Parashewanella spongiae: one gene and its partner. The protein of the gene in region 2 interacts with the protein of the main gene of each other region in a pairwise test. Links are inferred from orthologs where the notes say so. Each region holds a gene or a part of one and is shown on either strand. Other genes may lie near its edges.

Region 1 (17,862 bases), 2.2 Mb from region 2 along the record:
TACCGCATCCGGCTCTTCAGTCATATATTCGTTTGTGTAAAACACGACCTTAGTATCAATCAACAAGAACCAATCACTTGCTGACTTTGATACTCTCAACTTTAAAATACTTTACTATCTTTCATTCAATATCTAGGGTCTGTTGCAGGGCGGGATTATGCTTTGATGAAATATTCACCAAACAAAATCTCAGCCCTAAATTTTGCATCCCAGCAGGCTCTCTGCATCTTGCCAGCAACACTGTCTTTTGAAGAGTGACTTTTAACTAAGTTCAAAATCTTTCTTCTGATTGTAGCCAAATTTTTTGCACCATCATCAGCATAAATTTTACAGGCATCCTCTTTAAAAGTGACATCGAGAACCCAATGCTGACTATTTTCAATTGCCCAATGCTTCCGTATATATTTAGCGATATCTTTCACATCACTGGCTAACGAAGTTATGTAGTAAGACGTTTCTTGACTTGATTTATTCTTCAGCTCTCGCATTCGAGTGACTTCAACAACGGCATGACTGCCTACAAATTTAGCTGTTTCGTCAAACCAATTTGTAATTGGCAAAAGGCGATAATGTCTTTCATTAATTCGTCCGTGCTCACCGTCTAATTCTGTAAAGTGATTCTTTTTTAAAAGCTCTGGTGTATCTCTATAGCACTTATGAAAATAAGCTTCAATTTCAGCAAGTAATTTACCTTGATTCTTTTTCACTTGAAGAACGTAATCACCTTTTCCCTCACGTATTAAGGCTGTAGTTTCTTTCTGGCAGTGCATGGCGTCAGCGGTAATAACTGCATTTTCAATGTCCATGTGTTTTAGCATGGATTGCATTACAGGGATTTCGTTCGTTTTAGTCGACGTTTCTTTTTGACGTATTATCAGTCCATTATCCACAACCATTGCCGTCATTAGTTGAAGCGCTGCTACGTTATCCCCGTGCTTAGAACCACAAGCCACTTTACCATCAAAGCTGATATGCTCTTTACCATCTCGTTCCCGTAATGTGTTGGAAAAGTTAATAAAGCAAGACATCATACTTTCGGCTTTAACACCTCTAATTATTCTTCCAATTGAATGTCTTGTCGGGATACCGTTACTAAATGGACGGTATTGTCTTAACCAATCTAATTGAGCTTCCCCAAAAATGTTGATGGCTTTCCACCCTGTCGCACCGCAAAGCACTGCGGCAATAGTAAGAAAAATAATATCCGCTAAATCATACTCTTTATTGGCTTCTACACGATGGTCTTCAATTTGCTCAATCTCTTTCATTACGTCCATAATCAGGCTCAAATCAGTATTCATTTGTCGATCTGATCATCGTTATAGAGGAAAGTTCAAAATTTCTTTAATTATTTTTTTCAAGACCTAAAGCGCGATCCCGCCCTGCTTGCTTCAGTGCATTATCTGCACCTTTGCGACTGCGACATAATATCAGGATATCATCTGCGTATCTGACCAATCGATGATTTCTACGTTTCATCTCTTGGTCAAAGGCATCAAGGTAGATATTCGCTATCAGTAGACTGATAACGCCACCTTGTGGACTTCCTGCTACTGTTGCTTGCTAGTTGCCTCCTACGATAACACCGCTTTCAAGGAACTGTTTTATCAACCTTAAGATACTGCCATCTTTTACCCTTCTGCTTATGCTCGTTAAGATTAGCTCTTGGTCGAGTAAGTCAAAGCATTTGGATAAATCCATATCCACCACATGTTTTAAGTCATATTGACGGATAAACATCGTGGCTTTGTTTATGGCATCATGGCCGCTTCTGTGTGGTCGATATCCATAGCTTGATGGATGGAACTGCTCTTCAAATATCGGACTTAGTATATCGTTTAGGCATTGTTGTACGATTCGGTCTCGAACTGTTGGTGTCCCAAGCTTTCTCACTCCACCATCATCTTTCGGGATTTCTACCCGTTTGACGGCTGAAGGTCGGTATTGCTTGGTCTTGAGTTCGATAAGAAGTTTATCAAGTTCGTTACTCAGATTTGAGGCGAATTGCTCTAAGCTCTGCTCATCAATTCCAGCAGTGCCTTTGGCTCTCCACACTTTCTTAAATCCGTTGTACAGTGCTTCTTTGTTAAGTAAGCGACCATACAAGCTGTAATAAACTCTCATTGACCTCTCTGTGTGCGTTGTTTGGGTTCAGTGTCTTGTTTTCATCAGTTGGTGTATTTCACTCAGCCTCAAAGCCTTCTAGCCCTTGGCAATTTACTTTGATATGACTGAATTACTCCCGTATACGGCTTCGGTCTCCAGAGTCATTATTCCTAATGCCTCCAGTCGGAAATGCCTCATTCATCTTTTTGTGATTTTCTGTATCTGTGAAAAAAAATCCTGTCCATCACAAACTTAAATTAAGCTTCAACCCTTCGCCAACATCAAGGCTTTTGGCTTTTGGCTTTTGGCTTTTGGCTTTTGGCTTTTGGCTTTTGGCTGTTGAGGCCGCCAATAAACTACGTCATTGGTCAATCCAGTTTTGCCCTCCACACCATTACTGGCTTTCATCGGCTGGATTTTACTCACTACTACGGGCTCATCGGCCACCTCGCACCAACTTCTACCTTGAGTTTCCTCTTGTATAAAAGCTTCTTGCCACTCGGATTATCTTCCCCCTTAGTCTGGGTGATACAGGCTTCTTTCTGCCTTCGGGTTTGCCAGCTTCGCTGGGCAAACAAAAAAGCCTCGTCATTTCTGACGAGGCTTTGTTGTGTTGGCGGAACGGACGAGACTCGAACTCGCGACCCCCGGCGTGACAGGCCGGTATTCTAACCAACTGAACTACCGCTCCAACTCTTTCACTTTATTTGCTTTGCAAATAAAATTAATCTTTTACTTCACTCTGTCACCAGTGAAATTTACTTTATTAAAAGTGATTTGGCGCCTGGAAATGACCTACTCTCACATGGGGAAACCCCACACTACCATCGGCGATACTGCGTTTCACTTCTGAGTTCGGAATGGATTCAGGTGGTGCCACAGCTCTATTGTCTCCAGACAAATTCTGTTTGCTTGTTCTTTTCTTTATTTACCGCTCTTTTAGCCGTAAATTAATAATTTGGTTAGCTGATACTTGTTTTTACAAGAAATTATCTCAAAGTTCTTACTTTATTAAGCGCTTATATATTCACTAAGGTTGTAAAACCCATCTGGGTTGTATGGTTAAGCCTCACGGGTCATTAGTACAAGTTAGCTCAACGCCTCACAACGCTTACACACCTTGCCTATCAACGTCCTAGTCTCGGACGGCCCTTTAGAGAGCTTAAAGCTCTAGAGATGACTCATCTCGAGGCTCGCTTCCCGCTTAGATGCTTTCAGCGGTTATCGATTCCGAACGTAGCTACCGGGCAATGCTATTGGCATAACAACCCGAACACCAGCGGTTCGTCCACTCCGGTCCTCTCGTACTAGGAGCAGCTCCTCTCAATCATCTAACGCCCACGGCAGATAGGGACCGAACTGTCTCACGACGTTCTGAACCCAGCTCGCGTACCACTTTAAATGGCGAACAGCCATACCCTTGGGACCGACTTCAGCCCCAGGATGTGATGAGCCGACATCGAGGTGCCAAACACCGCCGTCGATATGAACTCTTGGGCGGTATCAGCCTGTTATCCCCGGAGTACCTTTTATCCGTTGAGCGATGGCCCTTCCATTCAGAACCACCGGATCACTATGACCTACTTTCGTACCTGCTCGACGTGTCTGTCTCGCAGTTAAGCTGGCTTATGCCATTGCACTAACCGTACGATGTCCGACCGTACTTAGCCAACCTTCGTGCTCCTCCGTTACTCTTTGGGAGGAGACCGCCCCAGTCAAACTACCCACCAGGCACTGTCCTTACTCTCGATGAGAGAGCCAAGTTAGAACATCAACACTACAAGGGTGGTATTTCAAGGTTGACTCCACATCATCTAGCGACAACGCTTCAAAGTCTCCCACCTATCCTACACATGTAGGGTCAATGTTCAGTGCCAAGCTATAGTAAAGGTTCACGGGGTCTTTCCGTCTAGCCGCGGGTATACGGCATCTTCACCGCAATTTCAACTTCACTGAGTCTCGGCTGGAGACAGCGTGGCCATCATTACGCCATTCGTGCAGGTCGGAACTTACCCGACAAGGAATTTCGCTACCTTAGGACCGTTATAGTTACGGCCGCCGTTTACCGGGGCTTCGATCATGAGCTTCGACCTAAGTCTAACCCAATCAATTAACCTTCCGGCACCGGGCAGGCGTCACACCGTATACGTCATCTTGCGATTTTGCACAGTGCTGTGTTTTTGATAAACAGTTGCAGCCACCTGGTATCTGCGACTCCCAACAGCTTAGAGAGCAAGTCTCATCACCGTCAAGAGCGTACCTTCTCCCGAAGTTACGGTACCATTTTGCCTAGTTCCTTCAGCCGAGTTCTCTCAAGCGCCTTGGTATTCTCTACCCAACCACCTGTGTCGGTTTGGGGTACGATTCCTACTTACCTGAAGCTTAGAAGATTTTCCTGGAAGCAGGGCATCAACGACTTCATCACCTTAGTGACTCGTCATCAGCTCTCAGCCTAATGTAAACCCGGATTTGCCTAAGTCTACAGCCTACAGCCTTAAACGCGGACTACCAACGCCGCGCTCGCCTAGCCTTCTCCGTCTCTCCATCGCAGTAAGCAGAAGTACCGGAATATTAACCGGTTTCCCATCGACTACGCCTTTCGGCCTCGCCTTAGGGGTCGACTCACCCTGCCCTGATTAACATTGGACAGGAACCCTTGGTCTTTCGGCGAGGGAGTTTTTCACTCCCTTTATCGTTACTCATGTCAGCATTCGCACTTCTGATACGTCCAGCGTGGGTTACCCCTTCGCCTTCTACCGCTTACAGAACGCTCCTCTACCGCGTTTGTGCATCCCACATACGACTTATTCTCCACAACCGCCTCAACGTGTTGCGTGCTTAAACTGACATTTAAAAAACAAATGTCAGTTAGCTGAAATCGCATCTGGTGATGCACAAACACCCATAGCTTCGGTGTATTGCTTAGCCCCGTTAAATCTTCCGCGCAGGCCGACTCGACTAGTGAGCTATTACGCTTTCTTTAAAAGATGGCTGCTTCTAAGCCAACTTCCTAGCTGTCTAAGCCTTCCCACATCGTTTCCCACTTAGCAATAACTTTGGGACCTTAGCTGATGGTCTGGGTTGTTTCCCTTTCCACGACGGACGTTAGCACCCGCCGTGTGTCTCCCGAGTAGTACTCATTGGTATTCGGAGTTTGCAAAGGGTTGGTAAGTCGGGATGACCCCCTAGCCTTAACAGTGCTCTACCCCCAATGGTATTCGCTCGAGGCGCTACCTAAATAGCTTTCGAGGAGAACCAGATATCTCCCGGTTTGATTGGCCTTTCACCCCCAGCCACAAGTCATCCGCTCATTTTTCAACATAAGTCGGTTCGGTCCTCCAGTTGATGTTACTCAACCTTCAACCTGCCCATGGCTAGATCACCGGGTTTCGGGTCTACACCTTGCAACTCAACGCCCAGTTAAGACTCGGTTTCCCTACGGCTCCGCTATTCGCTTAACCTCGCTACAAAATGTAAGTCGCTGACCCATTATACAAAAGGTACGCAGTCACGGCTTCTTACCCATAAAGAGTTGGGCCGCTCCCACTGCTTGTACGTATACGGTTTCAGGTTCTATTTCACTCCCCTCACAGGGGTTCTTTTCGCCTTTCCCTCACGGTACTGGTTCACTATCGGTCAGTCAGGAGTATTTAGCCTTGGAGGATGGTCCCCCCATGTTCAGACAACATGTCACGTGTGCCGTCCTACTCGTTTTCATCTTCGGTTAGTTTTCGTGTACGGGGCTATCACCCTGTGCCGCTACGCTTTCCAACGTATTCCACTAACACCCCAAAGACTTAAGGGCTAATCCCCGTTCGCTCGCCGCTACTAGGGGAATCTCGGTTGATTTCTTTTCCTATGGGTACTTAGATGTTTCAGTTCCCCACGTTCGCCTCACACAGCTATGTATTCACTGTATGATAATCACTTATGTGATTGGGTTGCCCCATTCGGAAATCTCAGTCTGTAACGCCTTTTATCGACTTAACTGAGCTTATCGCAGATTAACACGTCCTTCATCGCCTCTGACTGCCAAGGCATCCACCGTATACGCTTAGTCGCTTAACCATACAACCCAGATGAGTTTCACTTCTTGCTAAAAAACAAGTCGTTAACATCATTGAGCTGCATTGCAACTAGCTGGTTTTTACTGATAATCATTGCATCAACGGGTAAGTTGATGCTGATATCGCCTTAGTTTTGAATATTCAAGACACTTAATAAAGTGTTTGAGAACTCTTGATGCTTTACCATTTAATGTAATGCATCGTTTTTGAGATTTTTCGTATGATTTACTATTCAAATGAACAATAAATCCTACTATCAGCTTTCCAAATTGTTAAAGAACGGGCTTAAAAAAGCCAAAGATAAATTATGTTTTATCTTTGGCCTCTCTAACTGTGCATGCCTCTCATAATTAACATTATAAGATGTAATGGTGGAGCTATGCGGGATCGAACCGCAGACCTCCTGCGTGCAAGGCAGGCGCTCTCCCAGCTGAGCTATAGCCCCATTACATGCAATGAATAAAAATCAAAAAACCAATCAAGTTGGCAAAGCCAAATCGAGTTAATTCAAGGCAGATTTTGACGACGTTTAGTTTTATAAACGAGGAGAAATCTAACGCAGAAATAACGAAGATTTGGTGGGTCAGAGTGGACTTGAACCACCGACCTCACCCTTATCAGGGGTGCGCTCTAACCAGCTGAGCTACAGACCCATTTCTTTTTGGCCTTTTGCGTGTTACTCAGCGTTACTCTCATCGATTCTAAGTCATGAACTTATGTTCACTCCTTGTGAGTCTCTTCAAGTGCCTTGATTAACGCACAAAATCCTCAAAAATGTCTATTTTGAGCTTTTATTCTTTCTTTATATCAAGCATATCTGTGTGAACACTCTACAAAAACAACAAAATCGTGTCGATAAGGAGGTGATCCAGCCCCAGGTTCCCCTAGGGCTACCTTGTTACGACTTCACCCCAGTCATGAACCACAAAGTGGTGAGCGTTCTCCCGAAGGTTAAACTACCCACTTCTTTTGCAGCCCACTCCCATGGTGTGACGGGCGGTGTGTACAAGGCCCGGGAACGTATTCACCGTAGCATTCTGATCTACGATTACTAGCGATTCCGACTTCATGGAGTCGAGTTGCAGACTCCAATCCGGACTACGAACAACTTTATGAGATTAGCTCCACCTCGCGGCTTCGCAACCCTTTGTATTGCCCATTGTAGCACGTGTGTAGCCCTACTCGTAAGGGCCATGATGACTTGACGTCGTCCCCACCTTCCTCCGGTTTATCACCGGCAGTCTCCCTAAAGTTCCCACCCGAAGTGCTGGCAAATAAGGATAAGGGTTGCGCTCGTTGCGGGACTTAACCCAACATTTCACAACACGAGCTGACGACAGCCATGCAGCACCTGTCTCAGAGTTCCCGAAGGCACCAATCCATCTCTGGAAAGTTCTCTGGATGTCAAGAGTAGGTAAGGTTCTTCGCGTTGCATCGAATTAAACCACATGCTCCACCGCTTGTGCGGGCCCCCGTCAATTCATTTGAGTTTTAACCTTGCGGCCGTACTCCCCAGGCGGTCTACTTAATGCGTTAGCTTGAGAACCCAGTCTTCAAGAGACCAAATTCCGAGTAGACATCGTTTACGGCGTGGACTACCAGGGTATCTAATCCTGTTTGCTCCCCACGCTTTCGTGCATGAGCGTCAGTCTTTGTCCAGGGGGCCGCCTTCGCCACCGGTATTCCTTCAGATCTCTACGCATTTCACCGCTACACCTGAAATTCTACCCCCCTCTACAAGACTCTAGTCTGCCAGTTTCAAATGCTATTCCCAGGTTGAGCCCGGGGCTTTCACATCTGACTTAACAGACCGCCTGCGCACGCTTTACGCCCAGTAATTCCGATTAACGCTCGGACCCTCCGTATTACCGCGGCTGCTGGCACGGAGTTAGCCGGTCCTTCTTCTGTGGGTAACGTCACGGCTGCTGGTTATTAACCAACAACTTTTCCTCCCCACTGAAAGTGCTTTACAACCCGAAGGCCTTCTTCACACACGCGGCATGGCTGCATCAGGCTTTCGCCCATTGTGCAATATTCCCCACTGCTGCCTCCCGTAGGAGTCTGGGCCGTGTCTCAGTCCCAGTGTGGCTGATCATCCTCTCAGAACAGCTAGGGATCGTCGCCTAGGTGAGCTCTTACCTCACCTACTAGCTAATCCCACCTGGGCTTATCCAATTGCGCAAGGCCCTAAGGTCCCCTGCTTTTCCCCGTAGGGTTTATGCGGTATTAGCAGTCGTTTCCAACTGTTATCCCCCACAACTGGGCAAATTCCCAGGCATTACTCACCCGTCCGCCGCTCGTCAGCAGAGTAGCAAGCTACTCTCTGTTACCGCTCGACTTGCATGTGTTAGGCCTGCCGCCAGCGTTCAATCTGAGCCATGATCAAACTCTTCAATTAAAGTTTTTGCTCGAAGCTAATGAAAGCTTCTGCTCAATGAATTCTGTCGATTTGACTTACTTCTCTTTATGAAAAGGAAAGTAAACCAAATTTGCATGTTCAAAATGCTTATTTACTTAACGTAAGTAATCACTTTGAAAGTTTGCGTGAACACAATTAATTGAGAAAATTTTTGACTGCTTAATCTATTCACCGAAGTGATAAACCAATACAGTTTCGATTTTGTCAATCTCTGTGAGTGCTCACACAGATTTGCTTGATATATTGTTAAAGAGCATTGATTAACTTGTTGAAGTTAATCATAAACACGTCATCTGCCGTGTCAGTGGTTGCGCATTATAGAGATCTGAACGAACTCTGCAAGTGCTTTTTTAATAAAAATAACACCAAATCATTCAGCCGTACACTTTTCACCCTTAACGCTCAACAAACCAACAAAATATTGCGTTTATTGCATACTTTGAAGATATTTTGGCAAGCTTGCGATACTGTCAATGACTGTTGACGCTACATCACTCACCGCAATTTTTTTACCAGAACGAACTAACACTCGAGTTGGAACACCTGCATTATGTGCTGCTAACATATCATCATGCTTATCACCTACCATCACTGATTGAGATAAATCGATTTTCAAAAAACTAGCTGCGCTTGTAATCATACCGGGTTTCGGTTTTCGACAATCACATTCTTGCCTATACTCATTTATACCTTTCTCGGGGTGATGCGGGCAAAAATATATCCCATCTAACTCGATACCTTTATCTACAAAATTCCAATCCATCCATTCTGTTAAAGAGTGGAACTCATCTTCTGAATACATACCACGAGCGATACCCGACTGATTCGTGACTACAACTAGCATGTATCCCATGGCTTTAAGCTCTTTACACGCCTGAAATACACCTTCTATGAATACAAAGTCATCGACTTTATGGACATAGTCGAAGTCTTTATTAATAACACCGTCACGATCTAAAAAAATGGCTTTATTCAAGCGCTGCTCCAACATTTTTATGAATTATTGTACATTGTCATTATTTCATTCATTTATTCAAAAATCACCAATAATGCCAGAGTTGTTATAAAAACCATCAACAGGTATTGTAATGAATATTATATACAAGTTACTTAATTAGGAAATTTTTAGGGGCCAAGGAATGGAAAATGTTTTTCAAAAGCGTCGCACTGAACTTTTAGATAAATTACCAGAGTTTAGCCTTGTCATTTTAGTAGGGTATCAACAAAAAGTTCGCAGTAAGAACATAAAGTATTCCTTTAGGCAGGATAATGACTTCTATTATCTTACTGGCTTTGATGAACCCGATGCGATTGCATTAATTTCAAGAGATGAGTCAAATGATAACTTCACGCTTTTTTGTAGACCCAAAAATCCCCATCAAGAAACAAATTTTGGAGAGCGTGCAGGTATAGAAGGAGCAGTTAAAATTCATGGCGCAACAAATGCCCTACCCATAGATAGTTTTCCATCTGAGTTTGAAAAATATCTTGAAGGCATTAAGCGCATATACCTGAGTGATGAACTTAATATCATTAGCTCTTCATTGATTCCGATTGTTAACCGGCAACGCCAAACCTGTGGATTTGATGTTATTAAACAATACCGTAGTATTGAATCGTTAGCCCCGATTATACACGCTACCCGCCTTATCAAGTCAGAACTAGAAATAAACACAGTAAAAGCTGCTGTTGCCGCTTCGATTGACGGACATAAAGAAGTGATGAAACGTTGCGCACCGAATGTCAATGAAGCCGAACTTTCAGCACAATTCTATCAATCGATTGGAGCACATGGTTGTAAAGAGGTAGCTTATCCAAATATTGTTGCTAGCGGCAATAATGCTATGTGTTTACATTATGAAGCTAACAATTCTGTTTTGAAAAATGGCCAAATGCTTCTCATAGATGCTGGTGCTGAATACAAAAAATATGCTTCTGATATTACTCGAAGCTACCCTATCAATGGACGTTTTAGTGCTGAACAAAAACAAATTTACAGCATAGTACTTTCAGCTTTAGATTCTGCTATATCGAAAGTCGAGCCCAACACCTCATGGAATATTCTTTACGAAACATGCATGGAAGTTATGGCCAGAGGCTTAATAGAACTAGGGTTATTAACCGGCACTTTCGAAGAAGTCATGGCCTCCCATGCATATAAGCGATTTACTGTACATAAAACCGGCCATTGGCTTGGAATGGATGTTCATGATGTAGGACCATACCATGATGAGCAAGACAACTGGATAAAACTTCGACCAAATATGGTGTTCACTATTGAACCCGGAATCTACATACCTGAGTCTGCGGATGATATACCTGAAGCTTATAGGGGGATTGGTATTAGAATAGAAGACGATATTTTAGTGACAACAACTGGACACGAAAATTTATCTGCCGCCATACCAAGAACTATTGAAGATATCGAGAATATTATGCAAAGCGAATAATGAATTGATTTAAAATGCCGCCATCAATGAATAGAGGCGGCTAAAAATTCACATATATAAAGAAGACAAACAAAAAACACCTGCCAATAACAAACCTAACAACTCTATCTTTCCAAAAACAGTCGATTTATAGCCACTAACAAAAATGGAGTATGCTCTCCACACAAAAAACAAAAAGTAGTTTAAAGCGATAAAGGATAACAAACCATATAAGTGAGTTTTCGCAATAACGTCAAAACACGTCAAAAACAGCACGGCTCCTGAAACAATATGAAATAATGTTATGTAGTGATAGTAAATTTTTTCACTTTTTACATCTAATGCTTGAACCAAAGACTCTTGTCGAGGGAATTTAGATCTAAAGCCTAACAAATGGCAAACAAACACTGTTAAAACGGCTAAAAAACCTGCAATGAAAAACATATTAATTGTACCTTGCTCAGCTAAGCTAAAAACCTAGTGTAGTAGACAGGTAAAACTTATTTCTTATTTCAAACATTAAATATAAATTTTAAATCAACCCTACATTTCGACCATTTGCCAATATTTCAGCCTTTCATCAGGGGCAGCTAAAATTTGCTGGCATTTAGTGCGGTATTGATTCATTAACTCCCGCAACCCACTACTAGCTTTCATTTCTGCAATTTGCTGATTCTCTATTTCAGCAAATTTACTTGTGGCTGATTTATCATATTTAAGAGCAAGTTCCAGACTTTTTTGATGAGATAGCTTGAGTTTATCTGCAATCCCCTTCATTTGCGGAGCATTCATTGCAATAAGGGCGTCGCTACTGATTTTATAATATGAAGCACATTGGATCACTTCATTCAAAAATTTATTTTCGGCCGTATCAGCATAGGTTGGTAATGGTAGAACGAGTACAAAGCAGATAAATACTAGTTGAGTAATTCTATTCATACTTAATTCAAACTTAATTAATGGCTAATATAGGCAGACTAACACACCTCATAGCCATAAGATAAAAACTCTTCATCTTGAATGAACCCTAAACGTTCATACAATAATTGAGCTTGTTTATTTTCTTTATGAGTTTGTAATCCTATATGAACAATACCTTCCATTATTGCATAGCTATTACATCGTGAAATAAGAGTTTTTCCTACCCCTACACACCGAGCAAATTTTGAGACATATAAATCATTTAAAATAAGTGTTGGTCTTGCGCTTATTGAAGAGAAGCTCGGATATAATTGAGCAAAACCCAATCCCACATTCAAGCTATCTTTTGCTAAAAAAATGACTGAGCTTTGCTCTAGTATTCGACTTTTAATGAAATGTGTAGCAAGTTCAATATCCGATGATTGGCTGTAAAATTGTCTGTATTCATCGAATAACCTTGCAACTTCTGCTAAATCATCTATTGTGGCCTTTACTATTTTGCAATCCATTCAAGCTCCACTTTATGGCATATTGAGATTAAATAGCTCTATCCTACATCACTAATAATGACACTATTATTACACGAGATTAGCACAGAAATACCTATTATACTTTTGTCTTATTTTGTAACCTTTCAAGTTCACATAAAAACGCATCATTCAAAGCGGTAACATGCCAAGCATTATTGTAATTGCAATCATTAACCCTAAAAACATCAGTTGAACGCTGAGTATATGAGTAACTGTTTGAGTCAATAAGATGACTTTATCATCATGGCTTTCACCCAATGAGTGAAGTGCTCTACGCTCACAAGCTTGCTAAAATGACTGCTATCTGCGTTGTAACTTTTGCAAGTAGAATAACTACTTGCTGCAAGCTACGCCTTACTATCAGCCATTTTTTCTATGCTTGAGAACGCAGTCAACTGATGTATCTAGGTTAATACAAGCATGACACGACTCACAGCTGAAGCCTTAACATCATCTATCGATTTTTAAAATAAACTACCCAGCAGCAAGCGGCGATGAGTGCGACGTGAAGTCGTATGAAGCGTTGTTCACCGCTTTGAGTGAACCTTCTGTATCACCAGATGAACCTAGGGGGTGTTCAGCCTAATTGATGTTAGTTTTTTAACTTATTGATTTTCTGTAAGCGAACAAATAAAAATACCTGTAAATGGCTTTCACTTTTAAAACCACTTAGTCGCCATTTCGGTAAAAACATCTAGTTTTAACCTTATTTTTAAGGTTAAAATAACAAAATCTGGCATTTTTTTGAATTTGAAATTTTAGCTAACATCATTTAGAAAGAACTAAATGGACATATTACCTTTACATGTTCCTAACTTTTTAAAACAACGGAACTTTCTCCTTATATCTTCACATTATTTAGGCTGAGTCCCCAACCTAGGACTCTGAATAAAGTAGCGAGTCTGACAATGTAACGAAGTCGATTCGACGGGAAAATAATCGTGAGAGGACGTTCCTCCTGATAACCACATGAATCGGGTAAGTGCTAGGTAGTCAGTATGATGAATGTAAGTGAACCTATGTAAGGTGCGTCATGCTTGAAACAGCGGAAGTGGTTATTACGCTGTAGCCAAAAGGCACCGAGAGCAGGTAAAGAAATTTCCTCGTGTTCTTTCGTGATCGACACGCTCTCCGCACTATAGTAGGCATCTAACGTGACATACGGAACACGGTAAGCCTGTATCACTCCCTTTGGGAAAGCTGTCTGCGAAGAAAGCTGATGGTGGTGCAGGTAAAGGAGGCTGGAGAAAGCAAACGCTGCATTGTAATGATGCAGATACAGATGAATATCTGGCACGAAAGTGAGCCCACTTCCAGCTGGTCTTCCGTTGCAAGAGAGTTTGAAGAACTTTATTTATGGAGAAACGCAAATGATTATTTCACCTGAAATAAGTGCCTCTCCCTGCGGCATACAATGGCAATCCATTAACTGGAAGGCGGTTGAAAAGCACGTATTAAAGCTTCTGATACGTATTGCAAAGGCAATTCGAGAAGGCAGAAAGAGCAAAGCTAAGGCTTTGCAATGGCTGCTAACTCACTCGAAATCAGCCAAACTACTGGCTGTAAAACGAGTTTCACAAAACAAAGGCAGTAAAACGCCGGGAATAGACGGCATAATATGGAATACTGATGCTCGCCGTATGACTGCGGTTCATCAACTGAGCAGGAAAGGCTATAAAACCAAACCGCTCAGGCGTATCTACATCCCCAAGAAAAACGGCAAGCTTAGACCATTAGGCATTCCTTGCATGATAGACAGAGCGCACCAAGCGCTTCATCTTCTAGCATTAGAGCCTATAGCAGAAACGCTCGCCGACCCAAACAGCTATGGGTTTCATCCTAACCGTTGTGCATCAGACGCAACCACACAATGCTTCAATTGCTTGTGTAAAAGAGGCTCGGCGCATTGGGTTCTTGAGGGAGACATTCAAGCTTGCTTTGATAAGATTGGCCATCAATGGCTTTCTTATTTGGAATAACCAAACCTCACAAACCCTGCCTTGCATAAAATAACCAATTTATCGCAGCAAAAACAATCACGAAAGATCAACAGACCCTAGTATTTTGACAATTCTTTAGGCAATTCAGAGGATGTGATTAGGGTATGTTGATCTTTCAGGATTGAATTTTGTGCTATTTGTGAGTCTATCTGTTTAAGGCATGAGCAATTGTAATGGATAAAAAAGTTTAATATCGAACGAACCCATTCCTCAATATTACCAATTTCCGCTCAATTTCATTATTTTTTTGATTCCGAGGCACAACTATGAGCTACGAAACGGCTCCCTGTGTGGTCGATAATCTTCTGTTATACATTTATAGAATGCCTTAAAGCTGAATATTTTTGTATTTATCTTTTTAGTGCGTTATTTCTTAGCCTGTTAATTCATTCACTTATTGAGTAATGTGATGGCGACAGTGCGCACTCCTGCTGAGCAACAATCAATATATAGATTCATGCTTAAAAGTCTCCAAGAATACCCAAGCGAAGCCGTATTATATCTGAACTTTGAGGTTTCAAAGTTTGATAGTGATGAAGAGTTACAACAGTGTTATCAACTATTAAGCAAAACTGATAGACAAAATCTGTATGATTTTTTCAACAATAAACCATCATCGACTCGCTTTAACTCTCGCACACGAGAGACTCAGTATTGTAAGAAGCCAAGTAATGTTTGCCGACGTTTTACAACTGAGCCCCGTCCCATTACTCCAAAATCGAGCACTCAGTATCCCAAGCAATTACAGCAACAACCTTCCTCCCCAGATCCCTTTTTTACTCAGACCAGTTCACTTATTCACTCTTGGAAACTTAAACAAAAAAGCAAAAATCAACTCGGTATTGAGTTAAATGTATTAATTGGTGGTTGCACTAAACTTTCGCAGCTTATTGAAATCATTCAGACCCTAAAAAACGACAAACAGGTCATGGAAACATCATGGGACATAAGACTAATCCATAAAATGTTACACAAAGCAGCCGAGTTTTCTGACAGTCATTCATCTAAATTCAACGGTATTTTTAGTGACATAACTCTATTTAAATCGTCCTATGAAGCGAAAACATGCATACTATTACTGATATTAATTAAGTTAAATTTAAATTTTTCAGATGGCAAAAGATTGGTACTAAGCAATGCAGCTGAAACCAGCTTAATGCAGCAGTGGGGCATCAAGCCTAATGTTGCTATTTACAATGCCTTTATCACGGTATGCGCTAAAACTTGCCAATTTGATAGTGCTTGGCAACTGGTGTGTGGTAATAAGCCCGTGATGGCACCTCATTTGCCATTAAAAGCCAATCAAATCACCTGCCTGAATTTGCTGACGGTCTGCGCTGAAGCGGGGCGTTATGCAAAAGCCAAATCATTGGTGTTGGGCGATACAGATACAGTCAGCTTAATACGACAATGGGGCATCATGCCTAACGTTGCCGTTTACAGCGCCTTTATCACGGTATGCGCTAAAACTGGCCAGTTTGATAGTGCTTGGCATCTGGTGTGTGGTGATAAGCCCGTGATGGCACCTCATTTGCCATTAAAAGCCAATCAAATCACCTGCACGAATTTGCTGACAGCCTGCGCTGAAATGGAGCGTTTTACAGAAGCCAAATCATTGGTGTTGGGCGATGGCGATACAGCTAGCTTAATGCAACTGTGGGGCATCAAGCCTAACGTTGCCATTTACAGCGCCTTTATCACGGTATGCGCTAAAACAGGCCAGTTTGATAGTGCTTGGCAACTGGTGTGTGGTGATAAGCCCGTGATGGCACCTTATTTACCATTAAGAGCCAATCAAATCACCTGCATGAATTTGCTGGCTGCCTGCGCTGAAATGGAGCGTTATGCAGAAGCCAAATCATTGGTATTGGGTGATACAACTACAGTTACAGCCAGCTTAATACGACAATGGGGCATCAAGCCTAACGTTGCCATTTACAATGCTTTTATCACGGTATGCGCTAAAACTGACCAGTTTGATAGTGCTTGGCGACTGGTGTGTGGTGTCAAACCCGTGATTGCAACTCATCTACCACTAAAGGCAGATTCAATCACCTGCATGAATTTGTTAATTGCTTGCGCTGAAGCGGGGCGTTATGCAGAAGCCAAATCATTGGTGTTGGGCGATGGCGATACAGACAGCTTAATGCAACAATGGGGCATTAAGCCTGATGTTGCCATTTACAATGCCTTTATCACGGTATGCGCTAGAACTGGCCATTTTGATAGTGCTTGGCAACTGGTGCGTGGTGACAAGCCTGTGATAGCACCTCATCTACCACTAAAGGTAGATTCAATCACCTGCATGAATTTGCTGGCTGCCTGCGCTGAAACGGGGCGTTATGCAGAAGCCAAATCATTGGTGTTGGGCGATGGCGATACAGATACAGATACAACCAGCTTAATGCAACAATGGGGCATCAAGCCTGATGTTGCCATTTACAATGCTTTTATCACGGTATGCGCTAAAACGGGCCAGTTTGATAGTGCTTGGCAACTAGTGTGTGGTGATAAGCCCGTGATGGCACCTCATTTGTCATTAAAGGCCAGTCTAATCACCTGCATAAATTTGCTGACGGCCTGCGCTGAAATGGTGCGTTTTACAGAGGCAAAATCATTGGTTTTGGGCGATGGCGATACAGCTATAACCAGCTTAATACAACAATGGGGCATCAAGCCTGATGTTGCCATTTACAATGCCTTTATTAAAGTATGTATTAAGGCTAAGGAATTTGACACGGGAATGTGGTATTTAGAAAAAATAATGAACAAATGTGACATGAGTACTTTTTTACAAGTGCATGCTCATCTTGCGCCGCTTGAAAAAGATAATTTCGCAAGCATGATTGATAAAGGGATAGCACAAGGAATATATAAAAAAAATGTTGGCTTAATGAATCATTGTATCGATTTGCATATGGATAAAATCTTCGAAGACCATTCAGGTAATGATACACATATTCAAGGTGTTCCATTAGCTTTCGCAAAACTATTATTTTGTTACCACAAACAAAACAATGAACCCAAGATAACATCGATCATAACTGGATACCATGGCAATAATACTTTAAAAAATGGAATGATAAGTTTTCTCAAAGATGAATTTGGACTTGAGTTTATCGAGGATAAATTCAACTCAGGAATGATAGTATTAAGCGAGTCTATCCATTAATTTGATACTAGGGTCTGCTGATCTTTCAGGATTAAATTTTGTGCTATTTGAGCATTTATCTGTTCAACCTTGAAACATCAGTTGACTGCGTTCTCAAGCGTAGAAAAAATGGCTGATATTAAGACGTAGCTTGCAGCAAGTAGTTATTCTACTTGCAAAAGTTACAACGCAGATAGCAGTCATTTTAGCAAGCTTGTGAGCGTAGAGCGCTTCACTCA
Region 2 (7,666 bases):
TTATTTCCGGCTAAGCTGCTATCAAAAGGCTCTTTCATCATGCCACATTCACATAAGGATGCTTCTTTTAATTGATTGATAAGTTTACTGTGACTTTTAGTCGATTTCTGAAACCGTTTAGCAGTTTCTTTTTGTCCTATTCTGAACATTAGAATGTCAGCAATGACACTAAGCCCGAAAAGTTTGTTTTCTTTTATTGCTCTCTTATCATTTAAATAATTTGTTGATGGGGCTATGAAGGTTCCAATACTTTTAGCTTTCGCATGATACTTGGATTTACCTTGAAAAGTGCTTAGAGGGTTATCTGTTTGGAGAGTTTGATTATGAAACATTGCATGCACTTCTTGATATTCGATTTCAGTACATATGTAAAAATAATCTTTTTCTACAGATGATAATTGTTCAGATAAAGCACCAAAAGATACATTTGGGCACACTTGTAAATGCTGCAATTGCTCAGAATTTTCACTTTGCTCTAAGAAAAGAGGGAAGGGGGAAAACGTCATTGATGTAGAGGTTGTTTCAGGTGCTGAACTTGCCATAAAAATTAATCCTAATAGAAGTTATACCAATAACAGTAATTAAATGCTCAACTCAGAGCTATGTATGTGCTCAAAGTGTTATCGAAATTGATTAAGGCATAGTTGTTACCGACATGCACAGGTGTCGTTATTACATTGCTACGTCAAGACAATTTTGAGTAGTATTCTTTATAACCCAAAGTGAGCACATACAAGCTCCCGAAGGGCAAGGCTAAAGGTTCCATTACTGCGTTACAAACACTTGAATTATCCCGACAAAAGCACTAAGTGAGTTGAATGCCAGCTTTGTATGGCGGTCGTAGGGAATATAGTATTTCGAGCTTGTGCTTTGCGCTGATACCCTTTCGCTCTTGCTGAGTGAGAGATTAATTACTGTAATTGGTTTATAGTCATCTCAAACAACTTAACGCATTTGCGTCAAAAAGAGACTTAACTAATTTAATTATTTATTATTCAAGAATTTAGATGCTAAGTGAATAGAGGTGGGGATTAAATTTTGTTCATGAAGAAAGAGTGAATGACAGACTTTAAACCTAGGGACTGTTGATCTTTTAGGATTAAATTTTGTGCTATTTGAGCATTTATCTGTTCAAGGCGTGAGCAGTGATGCTTAGCCATCTAAGTGAGCTGGTCACAACACAGAAACAGTGAACGCTCAAAAGCATCTAAGACAGCGTAAATTGGTCATTTCTACTGCGTTATCGCTTGCTTATTTGGAATACCAAACCGCACAAGCTCTGTCTTGTATAAAACGACCAATTTATCGCTGAAAAAATAATCACGAAAGATAAACAGCCCCTTCTATGAGGACATCTTTGTCAAGCCCTTCAGTTTTTAATTTATTTCATTCAGTTTCTCTGGTTAAAAGTGTTGCTCAGGTTTTGTTGTGTCAGCTTAATGGCTAACCACCTTCTATCCGTTCTGACTTTAGTCAGTCACCTTAAATTGCATGCGCATTATCACGCCTAACCTGAATAATGATACTAACTCTTCTAGAAAAACGATTTAGCCTTGCTTATCAAGGGGCTGTACAGTTAGCATCGAACAACGCTTTACTACATTTTACTCTTTACTTGGTTATTTTGATTAAAGTGACATCGTTGCACCTGATGGCACTTCTCCATGCTCTAAATACTTCCACAGTTTGATAAGAAGTTTACGTGCCATAGCAACAATGCCGATGCGTCTCATTCGTTTACTGCCATGAGCGAAACGCTGTTCGAACCATAAACTCAATTCTGATTTGGGTTGATACCGTAACCAAAACCAACTGAGTTCAACCATAATCTTTCGTATTCGTCGATTACCTGACTTGCAAATGCCTTGCTCTCTTTGACTGTCACCACTATCGTAAGGCGTTGGTGTCATTCCTGCACAAGCTCCCACTTGTTTAGCGTTTTTAAATTCTCGCCAATGGAAAAACTCTGTTACTAATACCCAGCTCGATTGCCAGCCTACGCCTTTAAGCTGCATGAGCTGATTAATTTTTTGCGATGCGTCATCACAGTCATCAAGAACACGTTGTTTTTGTAATTTCTCAATTGCTTTAATTTGCTTGTCGACAATTTCATGCCTATCAAGTTCTCGCTCTATTTCCGTCACTAAATCTGTCGGTAAAGGCTTATTGAGAACCGCCGTCTTAAGTTGATTAACTTTCCCTTTTAGTTTAGAGATATTTTCCACGCTGATACCATGCAAACACAGAAGTGACTTAATTCGTGCGCTGTGACTGCCACGCTCTTTTACTAATCGTTCTCGCTCTCGGTTAATTCGACGCTTATCTTCAGCTTCTACATTTGGAACATTGATGATATTTAAAGCTTCTTGCTCTCCAGAGTGATAACGCATCAGTAAACGGAGCAAAGCAATCACATCAACTCTATCGGTTTTGACTTTCTTCTGTTTTCGGCTGACTTCAATACTAGCTGAGTCAATCACATGATTTTCGATGCCGTCTTTAATTAGCGCTCTGTGTATCCAGAATCCGTCTCTACCTGCTTCGTAACAGCTAATGACTTTGCAGTTTTCAACGCAGAATAGCTTTTCTTTTGCTAAGGCTATTTCATGATGTAGGGCTTTCCAGTCTCGGGAATCAATCGTTTTGACTCTCTTTTTTTCACCATTTGAAAAGCCAAGCTTCCAAGTTTTACTGCTAAGTTCAAAAGCAATGTACAAATTAACAAATTTTGCGTTATCTTTTACTTGAAGGACGGTGCTCATAATATTCCCCTTGTGTTGTGGTAACTAAAGGGTAGTTGAGTTACTGTCCTTCATAGTTTCTAGTACCAAGCTGATGATTGTTGGCACTAACAACTGAAAGGGTAATTGTAGACTTTATTCTACTCTAAGACTTCGCTGGAATACGTTCTAACACAGCTAACAACAATTCCCAATATTGGCCAACGGTCTCAATAAGTACTTTTTCGTCAGGTCCATGTGGATATCGAATGGTTGGTCCAATTGAAACCATGTCCATATCTGGATATGGCTTCTTGAATAGTCCACACTCTAGTCCTGCATGGATTACCATTATGTCAGGCTCTTTTTTGTAAATGTCATGATAAGTTTGATTTACCAGTGCCATGACTGATGAACTGTTATCTGGTTTCCAGCCGGGGTAAGCACCACTGAACTCGACATCGGCTCCAGCCAACTGCACTAAGGCTGTTAAAGTCCCCTCTACCTCACTGCGTCCAGAATCAATTAATGAACGGATCAAACATAAAATACTAATATGTTCACTATCAGTGTTGATTACACCCACATTTAAGGATGTTTCAACTACGCCTTCAACATCATCACTCATGCGGCTAACGCCGTTAGGGCATGCATTTAATAATGCTACAAAAGTGTCCTGAGTATCTTCAGCCATGACTTGCTTTGGTAATGCAATCTCATTTAATTCTAGCTTAACACTAGGATCTGCAGCAGCCAGTTCAGCGCAGAGAATCGCATCAAATTGATCCAGCCGTTGCTTCAGTAGTTCTACTTTTTCAGCAGGTAAAGTAAAGACAATATTGGCTTCCCGAGGGATAGCATTTCTTAATGAGCCGCCAGTGAATGAAGTTAACTCTAATGCAAGCTCATCACTGTGGCTAAACAAAAAGCGAGCAAGCAGCTTGTTGGCATTACCGCGTCCCATGTGGATATTTACACCAGAGTGTCCACCTTTCAAACCTGAAATATCAAGTTGATATGCTTTGTGACTGGTTTCAGCGGCTTCCCACACCATAGGTACGCTGATTTCGGCGTCCACGCCGCCAGCACAACCCATATAGATTTCACCTTCTTGCTCTGAGTCAGTGTTGATGAGAATTTCAGCATCTAAAACGCCTGCTTGAAGGCCAAACGCACCTGTCATCCCTGCTTCTTCATCAATTGTTAGCAGTACTTCTAGAGGACCATGCTTGATGTCATTTGCGGCTAATACGGCTAAAGCAGATGACATGCCAATACCGTTATCGGCTCCTAACGTAGTACCATTGGCTGTTACCCAGTCGCCATCAACATAAGCTTCAATGGGATCTTTTACAAAGTCATGGTCTTTGTCGGCATTCTTCTGTGGCACCATATCAAGATGTGCTTGAATACATACCACTTGACGATCTTCCATTCCTGCGGTGGCTGGTTTACGAATGATAAGGTTACCAACTTCATCTTCAGCTACTGGTAATCCCTGTTTCTTTGCCCAGTTTTGAATGTAAAGGCTTAGTGCTTGCTCGTGCTTTGAAGGGTGGGGGATTGAGCAGATAGTTTCGAACCATTGCCATAAAGGTTGTGGGTATAGTTGATTTAGCGCTGTCACGAATGCTCCTTGAAACCAGTTTGGGGATTTTTATTACTCAATATATTACGGCAATTGATTAGTTTCAGCTATGAAAACAAAGCCCTTGCTTTGTTATTCACTCTCTATATACAGCATGGGAAAATAAAAACATGATCAATATCTTATTTTTATTATGCCTTTGTAATTCATTATGTAATTAAAGAACATTAATACTTTAAATTGATATTTATTAGTCTGTTATTGGTTTTTTCTGGGTTTTGTTATGAATTTAATGTGATGGATGTCAATAAGTATGAGTTAATTTATTGTTCTAAAATTACCATAAATACTGAAAATGATATTTTTTGATAAAATACTTGTAATAAAATTACATTTATATATAATGACTCATGTCGATTCGGAACAGATTTCGAATCTTCTCTAGTTCTTCCAGGAAGGAAACCAGACTCCACGGAATTGAGTAACAAGTTGTCTCCAAGGATATGAGAACCTCTAGTTCCAAGGAACCGAGCCAAGCTTTACTAGAGTATTTTTAAACAACTTAGTTAGGAGTAATGATTATGTATACAGGAAACGAAACAACTTACTGGCAAAACATTTGGTTTAATGCTGAAGCTGCACGCAGCGGGTTGTTCACTTTACCTTTTTAAGGGTTAACTGACCCTGACGTTATGTTAAACATAATGTCGAATTAGTTATCATCATTCATCACCCTTTGTTTGCCTTTTTGGCAACATTACAGATTCGAGTAGCGTAGTTGGTAGAAAGCTTACTGATTACGCCAAGTTTGTTCTGCTTTTTGGCGGAATAGCTTCCTCAAAGAGGCCGCTTGCAAGATGTCTTTGCCTACTCAATGAGTAGGCATTTTTTTTGTCTTTTTCTGCTTGTTTAAACTCAATATATAACGCCAGTGAGAAATACTCATCGGTCTCACTTCTCACAAGAAAGGGCTGTGATTATTAAAATTATTGCGCTGGACTCAGTTGTTCATTTTTTTTAGTTGTTTTTTCGCTCATATAGCAAACTTTGTTGTTTGAAAAAATAAACTATGAGTTTAATCACATATTTCTATACCGACGTGATGGCTGACAGTATAATTCCCCCCTATTCGGAATAGTTGTTTTAGCTATACCCGTTGTATTTGAAGATTAACGATTTCCGCGAAATTTAATTTTCATAAAATAAAAGCGCTTATTCGAGCAAAATGAGCCGCTAAAAATATCCTGAAAAAGTTATCTTCATGCATCAGGGAATCAAACACCTTTATGCACTCAGAAAAAGTAATAAAATAATTTATCAAGGAATTGCTGCAATGATTGAAAAGCTTTTTAAGCTTAAACAGCATCACACAACTATTAAAACTGAAATAGTAGCTGGAATAACAACCTTTTTAACGATGGCGTACATCATCTTTTTGAACCCAAATATTCTCGCTGATGCGGGAATGGATCACGGAGCAGTTTTCGTCGCCACTTGTATTGCAGCCGCCATAGGCTGTTTGATCATGGGATTATATGCAAATTACCCAATAGCATTGGCACCAGGAATGGGGTTAAATGCTTTTTTCACCTACACAGTGGTGGGAGAAATGGGCTACACATGGCAAACAGCATTAGCTGCGGTTTTCCTGTCAGGACTGTGCTTCTTATTCTTATCTCTTTTTAAAGTTCGAGAGTGGATTATTAACTCAATTCCGCTTGGACTTCGTTTAGGAATTACAGCGGGTATTGGGTTATTTCTTGCTTTAATAGGCTTAAAAAGTGCTGGAATTATTGTAGCGAGCCCTGCAACTTTAGTTACTTTAGGAGACATTGGCTCTTTTCCAGCCATTATGTCAGCTGTGGGTTTTTTCCTGATCATTGCTCTTGTACAGCGAGGCATGAACTCAGCCGTATTCATTAGTATTTTAACTGTAACTCTAGTAGGACTCGTGTTTGGTGAGGTTCAATATCAAGGCATAGTATCAATGCCACCAAGTATTATGCCTACTTTTATGCAGATGAATTTATCTGCAGTATTTGAAGTCAGTATGCTGTCTGTTGTGTTTGCATTTTTGTTTGTCGATTTATTCGACACGTCAGGGACGTTAATTGCTGTCTCTCAACGTGGTGGACTCCTTGATGATCAAGGGAAACTGCCTAGGCTTAATCGAGCACTAACGGCTGATAGTGTTGCAACGATAGCTGGCTCAGCACTCGGTACTTCTACGACAACGAGTTACATTGAAAGCACCGCGGGTGTCAGTGCTGGTGGTCGAACAGGGTTAACCGCTGTTGTTGTGGGAATATTGTTTTTACTGGCGGTCTTTTTTGCTCCTCTGGCAGGAATGGTACCGGCTTTCGCAACAGCTGGCGCTCTATTTTACGTCGCGATGTTGATGATGTCTGGGTTAACTCATGTTGAATGGGAAGATTTAACGGAAGCCGCACCTGTTGTTGTAGTTTGCGTATTGATGCCATTAAGTTTTTCAATTGCAACAGGTATTGCTTTAGGTTTTATTTCTTACGTACTGATAAAAATCGCATGCGGTCGTGCTAAAGACCTTAACTTAGGCGTAGTGGTAATTGCTGCATTGTTTTTGTTGAAATTTATTTATGCTTAATTGAACCTTGATTAACCGTGAGCTCAATGGCTGAACTGAGCTTACGATTAACCTAAATAATACCAATTACAGTAATTAATCTCTCACTCAGCAAGAGCTAAAGAGTTTCAGTACAAGGCACAAGCTCGAAGTACTATATTCCCTACGGCCGCCATACAAAGCTGACGTTCAACGCACTTAGTGCTTTTGTCAGGATAATTCAAGTGCTTGTAACACAGTAATGGAACCCTTTAGCCTTGCCCTTCGGGAGCTTGTATGTGCTTACTTTGGTTTATACAGAATACTTCTCAAAATTGTCTTGACGTAGCAATGTAATAACGACAGTTTTGTTTGTCGGTAACAACTATGCCTTCATCAATTTCGATTGCACTTTGAGCACATACATAGCTCTGAGTTGAGCACTTACTTACTGTAATTGGTATAAATTGTGCGTTTAACCGATTTGTTTAGGATTAATAACATGAAAAAATCTTCATTGTCCTTTTATCGTCAGCAGTGATGTTTCTCACTATCATAAGGCTATATTTTTCTTAATTAATTATGGTGTGCCGCATGTCCAGTGTTACAGTCAGAGCGTTGAATTCTGTATCATACGAACATGAAGATTATTTGGTTATCAAGAGTGACCAAGAAAAAGTGAGGGAGGCGATTCTATCTTGGTGCCGTTCTCTCGATACGGATTTTGTGATCGAAGCCATTAGAGATATATTCTCAACATTAAATTCGCCAGCGTTA

What was found.
Region 1: the proteins of E2I05_RS17560 (region 2) and E2I05_RS08355 interact in binary tests that used the Escherichia coli proteins (3 or more experiments, as listed by UniProt). The link is inferred for Parashewanella spongiae from one-to-one orthologs.

What each region holds. Positions count from the first base shown.
Region 1 is NZ_CP037952.1:2,189,652-2,207,513, reverse strand. Bases 8,932-11,886 are described here. They hold E2I05_RS08355 (aminopeptidase P N-terminal domain-containing protein), read left to right. Parts: upstream 8,932-9,731; coding sequence 9,732-11,042; downstream 11,043-11,886. Other genes in these bases: E2I05_RS08345 (hypothetical protein), read right to left, coding at 11,565-11,886; E2I05_RS08350 (hypothetical protein), read right to left, coding at 11,091-11,465; gmhB (D-glycero-beta-D-manno-heptose 1,7-bisphosphate 7-phosphatase), read right to left, coding at 9,020-9,583. Outside these bases: E2I05_RS08410 (hypothetical protein), read left to right, coding at 1-53; E2I05_RS08405 (ISAs1 family transposase), read right to left, coding at 156-1,301; E2I05_RS08395 (hypothetical protein), read right to left, coding at 2,371-2,553; more of E2I05_RS08345, read right to left, coding at 11,887-11,960; E2I05_RS08340 (GNAT family N-acetyltransferase), read right to left, coding at 11,999-12,451; E2I05_RS08325 (pentatricopeptide repeat-containing protein), read left to right, coding at 14,882-17,644.
Region 2 is NZ_CP037952.1:4,407,375-4,415,040, reverse strand. Bases 2,118-4,967 are described here. They hold E2I05_RS17560 (aminoacyl-histidine dipeptidase), read right to left. Parts: upstream 4,348-4,967; coding sequence 2,887-4,347; downstream 2,118-2,886. Other genes in these bases: E2I05_RS17565 (IS110 family RNA-guided transposase), read right to left, coding at 2,118-2,762. Outside these bases: E2I05_RS17570 (hypothetical protein), read right to left, coding at 1-542; more of E2I05_RS17565, read right to left, coding at 1,629-2,117; E2I05_RS17555 (NCS2 family permease), read left to right, coding at 5,642-6,931; E2I05_RS17550 (hypothetical protein), read left to right, coding at 7,616-7,666. UniProt on the Escherichia coli protein: Dipeptidase with broad substrate specificity. Requires dipeptide substrates with an unblocked N-terminus and the amino group in the alpha or beta position.